2 regions of the Janthinobacterium sp. GL_088 genome follow, and region 2 is predicted to be linked to the other one. Evidence: predicted binding sites of a transcription regulator. Region 2 holds the regulator's gene; the other holds the start of a gene.
The links. The regulator sigma-54, encoded in region 2, starts transcription at its own class of promoters, with help from an activator protein. The targets are predictions, from matches to a motif close to TGGCANGNAANCTGCTTT.
Positions count from the first base shown of each region.

Region 1 (3,358 bases), 490 kb from region 2:
GATGCGCTTGCTCGACGCCAACGGCTTGCCCGCTTCCAGGCCGAAACCGTTGATGATATTCAGCACGCCCGGCGGCAGCAGATCACCGATCAGCTCGATCAACACCATGATGGATGCCGGCGTCTGCTCGGCTGGTTTCAAGACGACACAATTGCCGGCGGCCAGGGCTGGCGCCAGTTTCCACACGGCCATCAGAATCGGGAAATTCCACGGGATGATCTGCCCCACGACACCCAGCGGCTCATGGTAGTGATAGGCATAGGTTTCCGCATCGATTTGTGCGACGGAACCTTCCTGCGCGCGGATGCATCCGGCGAAGTAACGGAAATGGTCGATGGCCAGCGGAATGTCGGCATTCATCGTTTCGCGGATCGGCTTGCCGTTGTCGATGGTTTCCGCCGTGGCGATCAGGCTCAGGTTCTGTTCGATGCGGTCGGCGATGCGGTTCAGGATATTGGCGCGCTCGGCAGGCGAAGTCTTGCCCCAGGCATCCTTGGCGGCATGCGCGGCGTCCAGCGCCAGCTCGACGTCTTCGGCCGTGGAACGGGCGATTTCGCAAAACGGCAAGCCCGTGATCGGCGTAATGTTGGGAAAGTATTCACCTTTTACTGGTGCAACGAATTTGCCGCCGATGTAATTGTCATAGCGTTGTTTGAAGGGATTGGCTACGCCCAGTTTGCTGATGTCTGCGAGATTCATGTCGTCCTCTATCGGGTTAATTAGAATGGAATTACTTAATTAAAATCAAACGTCCTGGTACAGATGGGGGGAGTACACGGAGTCTTCCGCAAATGCCGTGCCAGCTCACCATCCCACTACAAACTTAGCCGGTTTTACCCTTGTTACAAGGGCGTGGCGTCAACACCGGCGCGCTTTTCAGCGCACGCCCCGGGCAAGAAGGCAGGCGTGGGTGTGTGTGCGTTTTGAACAAGGTGGCGCCGTCCTGTTCCAATCCGCGCCAGCCCTGCTGCACCGCTCCGTCGCCGCTGCACAATGGAACAGGTGTACCAGACTGGAACACCTGCGCCAGTGCCACCAAGGCATCAACGAATCACCACGCCCCAGGGCAATTCACCCACGGTAATATCGGCCACCTTCTGCGCGCTGGCCGTGTCGATGACGGAAACGCTGTTCGAACGGCCATTGGCCACGTACAGCTTGGCGCCATCGGGCGTGAGGGCCATATTCCACGGGCGCTTGCCGACGGGAATGGTGGCCGTCACCTTGTTGCTGGCCGTATCGATCACCATCACCGTGCCGTCGATGCCGTTCGAGACATACACCTGCCTGCCGCTGGGGTGGACGGCGATACCATTCGCATTCTTGCCAGCTGGAATGGTGGCAATCGCCTTGCGCGCGGCCATGTCGATCACATACACGGCATTGACCAGTTCACACGCCACATAGGCGCGGCCCGAGTCCGGACTGAAGCCGATGCCGCGCGGACGCAATCCCACGGCGATGGACGCCACCTGGCGGCGTTGCGCCACATCAATGACATCGACTTGCTCGGCCTCTTCCGCGCTGACCAGCAGCCAGCGCCCATCGGGGCTGAAGACGGCGTGTTCCGGATTGCGTCCCTGCACCTGGATGTCGGCGAGCAAGCTACCCGTATGGCCGTCGAGCAAGGCCACGCTATTGTTTTCCTCGACGGCCACGGCCACATGACTACCGTCTTGCGAGGCGCTGACGCCTTCGGGCGACTTGCCCAGCGCCACCGTGCGCACGGGCGCGCCGCCAGTGTTATCGATCAGCAGCAAGGCGCTGCTGGCTGCGTCAGTGACAAACAATTGCCGCCCGCTGGGGTCGGCGGCGATACCGCGCGGACGCTTGCCCGCCACGATCTGGCGCACGACCTGGTCGGTGGCCGTATCGATCACGCTCAAGGTGCCCGACTTTTCATTGGGAACATAGGCAAAGGGAGCGGCTTGGACGGCGGTGCTGGCGAGCGCCGGCAACAGCCAGCACACCTGGCGCAAGCGCGAGAAGAAGTTGGGCATAATCACCTTTTCAATGGAAAAACACAGGAAAAGCGCGCTGCATCGGCGCATCTGAACATTGCTGTATGCAAACGCCGTGCCACTGACACGCGTATAATTTCCGCCCACCAATGGAGACATGGCAGGCATATTGCTTGATACAACTATGCAGACCTGTGGCGCTCACGCGCTCAAGCAGGCTTTTATTCACATTGGAGAATCCGCATGCAGCATCGTTTCCGCCTGAACACCATCGCCAGCCTGTTTGTCGCCGGCAGCGCCACCCTGGCCCCCCACGTCTTTGCCGCCGAGGCAGCTGACCCGGCCAACGGGCAACTGATGGATACGGTAGTCGTCAGCGGCAGCCGCATCGCCCACCCCAGCCAGGAAGTGCCGGCGTCCATCGACGTGGTCGACAGCGCCCGCATCCAGGATGGGCAAATCCGCGTCAACGCGTCAGAAGCGCTGGCGGCCGTGCCGGGGCTGGTCGTGCAAAACCGCCAGAACTACGCGCAAGACTTGCAAATCTCGTCGCGCGGCTTCGGCGCACGCTCGGCCTTTGGCGTGCGCGGCGTCAAGCTGATCAGCGATGGCATTCCTGCCAGCATGCCGGACGGCCAGGGTCAGGCCGCCACCTTCAACCTCGATACGGCCGAGCGCATCGAAGTGCTGCGCGGACCGTTTTCTGCCATCTACGGCAACCATTCGGGCGGCGTGATCCAGCTGTTTTCCATGGATGGGCAAAATCCCCCGTCCGTCGAACTGAATGTCACGGGCGGCAGCTACGGCACCAGCAAGGTGGACTTGACGGCACAAGGCCAGGCAGGCGGCATTGGCTACGTGCTCGACGGCTCGCGTTTCCGCACGGACGGCTTCCGCGACCACAGCGCCGCCACGCGCGAACAGGCATTCGGCAAGATCACCGTCAAGCCCACGGCGGACAGCAAGCTGACCATCGTCGCCAACAGCCTGCATCAAGGCAACACGCAAGATCCGCTGGGTGCCACCTGGCCCACGTTTGCCGCCGATCCGCGCGCCGGCGAAATCGACGCGACGGATACGCAAAATCCGAAACGCACCCTGGCCGAACGCTACAACACGCGCAAGAGCATCGACCACCAGCAAATCGGGGCCACCTATGAACAATCGTTCGGCGATGACCGCCTGCATGTGATGGTGTATGGCGGCAACCGCGACGTGATCCAGTACCAGGCTTTTACCAAAGGCTTCCAGGCGCCGCCCAGCCATTCAGGCGGTGTGGTTGACTTCCAGCGACAGTTCTATGGCATCGATACCAACTGGCTGCATGTGAACCAGCTGGCTGGCGGCAAGCTGAGCACGACCATCGGCATCGACTATGGCCGCTCCAGCGATGATCG
Region 1 covers NZ_CM174453.1:1,295,183-1,298,540, reverse strand. Annotated here, with positions in the region: gene adh (aldehyde dehydrogenase) at 1-699, opposite strand, end outside; gene AC3IQ7_RS05900 (beta-propeller fold lactonase family protein) at 1,044-2,000, opposite strand; gene AC3IQ7_RS05895 (TonB-dependent receptor family protein) at 2,205-3,358, shown strand, end outside.
Region 1: a site for sigma-54 is predicted at 2,065-2,082, ahead of AC3IQ7_RS05900 (beta-propeller fold lactonase family protein). Genes of this name have one in related genera too.

Region 2 (3,358 bases):
AATAACTGCCGCCCACGTCAGGGAACAGGCCGATATTGACTTCCGGCATGGCCATGCGCGTGCGGCCCGTCACGATGCGCAGGCGATTGCCGGGCCCGGCTTGCGCCACGCCCATGCCGCCGCCCATCACCACGCCATCCATCACGGCAATATACGGTTTCGGATAGAAATGAATCACATGATTTAACACGTATTCTTCCGTAAAGAAATCTTCCAGCAGGGCGCTGCCGCCTTGCGGCGTGGCCAGGCCCGCATCGTAAAAGAAACGGATGTCGCCGCCGGCGCACAGGGCTTTTTCGCTGCTGGAACGGATCACGACGGCGTCCACGTGCGGATCATCGCGCCAGGCCAGCAAGGTCGCACTCAGGGCGCGCACCATCTCCAGCGACAGGGAATTCAAGGCTTTCGGACGGTCGAGCACGATGTGCCCGGTGCGGTTGCGGATGGAGGTCTGGACGAAGTCGCTCATGGCAGGCAGGAAAGAAGTGAAAGTGCAAACATTCTAGCGCCTGCGCGGGGAAGATTGCGTTCAACAGGTCCAGGCGCAAAAAAGGGCGCAAGATGTGCGCCCTTAGTTGATCACAACTGCTGGAAGCGGGTGGCCTTAGACGGCGACGACGGCTTCTTCCTCGGAGTTGTCTGGCAGATGCTTGATCGCCTCTTTACCGTGCCCTTGCACTTTGGTTTTGTATTTCATCACTTGCCTATCGAGCTTGTCGATCAGGGTATCGATCGCGGCGTACAGGTCGTGCGCCAAGCTTTCCACATAGACAGTCTTGCCACTCAAACGCAGGTTGACTTCAGCCTTTTGACGTTTTTCTTTCTCTTTGAGGTTATCCACGGTCAGAATCACGGCGATATCGATGACTTGATCGAAATGACGTTTCACGCGCTCCAGCTTCGTTTGTACGTATTCACGGATGGCTGGTGTCACTTCGAGATGATGTCCGCTGATGGTGAGATTCATACACACTCCTAAAGATGATCGGGTTCGTGCGGTCCATCCTATCCGGCCCGCAGAGGAACCGAAAAAAACTTACAAACACTTACGCAGGCTCACTGGCGGAATTTTCAACGCTTCCCGGTATTTGGCAACAGTACGTCGCGCAATCACCATGCCTTGTTCCCCCAGCATGTCCGCAATCTTACTGTCGGATAAAGGATTTTTAGGGTCTTCTGCTCCTGTCAGTTGCACGATCAATGCCCGTATCGCCGTCGATGACGCTTCGCCCCCCGCTTCGGTGGCGACGTGGCTACCAAAGAAATATTTCAACTCGAACATGCCGTGCGGGGTCAGCATGTACTTTTGAGTTGTTACCCGCGAGATAGTACTCTCGTGTAAACCCAGTGTATCAGCTATTTCACGGAGCACAAGGGGGCGCATGGCAACGGCCCCATGCGAGAAAAAGTTCTTTTGTCTTTCTACTATCGCCTGTGCCACGCGCAGGATCGTGTCGAAGCGCTGGCGCATATTCTTGATCAGCCACTTGGCTTCCTGCAACTGTGCGCCCATGGCGCCCTCGCCCTTGCCCTGCTTGAGCAAGTTGGCGTACATGGCGTTGACACGCAGGCGCGGCATGACGTCGTTGTTCAGGGTCACTTGCCAGCCATTGCGCGCGCGCTTGACGACGACGTCGGGCACCACGTAATCGGAGACGTCCGAGGCGAATACGGCGCCCGGATGCGGATTGCACTGGCGAATCACCGTCTGCGCCTCGCGCAAGTCTTCATCGTCGCAATCGAGGGCTTTTTTCAGCTTGTTGAAATCGCGCTGGGCAAACCAGGCCAGGTGCTTTTCGACGATGACGAGGGCCATGCGCCGCGTCACCATGGCGATGTGCGGCAAGCGCTTGATTTGCAGCGCCAGGCATTCGGACGCATTGCGCGCGCCCACGCCGGGCGGATCGAAACTTTGCAGCAGCGACAAAGCCGTGCGCATCTCGTCGGTGTCGATTTCCAGCTCTTCCGGCAGGCGTGCCAGGATGTCGTCGAGCGACTCTTCCAGGTAGCCATTGTCGTCGAGCGCGTCGATGATCAGCTCGACCAGCGCGCGATCGCGCAATTCCAGCACCGTCACGCGCATCTGCTCCATCAGGTGCTCGCGCAGGGTGCAGTGATGGGCCTCCAGTTGCGGACGCGAATCTTCATCGTCGGGCGCCTTGCCCCGGCTCGCCTCGCTCCAGTCGCTGTCGCCGCCCTCGGCGGCGGCCGGGCTGTCGCCCGCCTCGCCATCAAAGGTTTCCGCTTCGGCCGGCGCGGCGGGCGCGTCCTGGCCTGGCGGCTGGGGTGGCGCTTCGGCCGGCGCTGCCGTGGAACTCAAGGCCCCGTCGGACAGCAGGCGCAGCGAACGGTCGAGCGGATCGTCGAGGCGTTCAAGCAAGGGATTATCCGTCAGCAATTGCTCTAATTCCTGGTGCAATTCCAGGGTAGACAATTGCAACAGGCGTATCGATTGCTGCAACTGCGGCGTCAGTGCCAGGTGCTGCGAAGTGCGCAGCTGCAATGATTGTTTCATTGGCTTACATGCGGAAGTGTTCGCCCAGATAGACCCGGCGTACCGACTCGTTCGCGATGATGTCGTCGGGGCGTCCCGACGCCAGCACCGAACCCTGGTTGATGATGTAGGCACGGTCGCAAATACCCAGCGTCTCGCGCACATTATGATCGGTGATCAGCACGCCGATATTGCGCTCCTTCAAGAAACGCACGATGCGCTGGATCTCGATCACGGCGATCGGATCGACGCCGGCGAACGGCTCGTCGAGCAGCACGAAACGGGGATCGGTGGCCAGCGCACGGGCAATTTCCACGCGGCGGCGTTCGCCACCGGACAGCGACAGCGCCTGGTTCTCGCGCAGCTTTTCAATCTGCAAGTCAGCCAGCAATTTATCCAGCCGCTCCTCGATCTCGGCCTTCGTCAGCGGACGGCCTTCGACGGTCTGGATTTCCAGCACGGCGCGGATATTGTCTTCCACCGTCAGCTTGCGGAAGACGGATGCTTCCTGCGGCAGGTAGGACAGGCCCATCTGCGCGCGGCGGTGGATCGGCAGGCTGGAAATGTCCACGCCGCTGATATCGATGCTGCCGCCATCGGACGGCACCAGGCCGACGATCATGTAGAACGATGTGGTCTTGCCGGCGCCGTTCGGGCCCAGCAAACCCACCACTTCGCCGCATTCGACTTGCAGCGAAACATCATGCACGACTTGCCGCTTGCCATAGGTTTTTTGCAGACCGCGAACGATCAGGGTGCTGCCGCAACGTGTATTGTCCATTATTTCTTTCCTGGCGCGGGCGTGGCCGGCGCTTTCTCCGCTGCCGGCGCCTTGGTCTTCGGCTGGATCACCATGCGCACGCT
Region 2 covers NZ_CM174453.1:803,403-806,760, reverse strand. Annotated here, with positions in the region: gene AC3IQ7_RS03590 (3-hydroxyisobutyryl-CoA hydrolase) at 1-469, opposite strand, end outside; gene hpf (ribosome hibernation-promoting factor, HPF/YfiA family) at 605-967, opposite strand; gene AC3IQ7_RS03580 (RNA polymerase factor sigma-54) at 1,037-2,515, opposite strand; gene lptB (LPS export ABC transporter ATP-binding protein) at 2,520-3,275, opposite strand; gene lptA (lipopolysaccharide transport periplasmic protein LptA) at 3,275-3,358, opposite strand, start outside.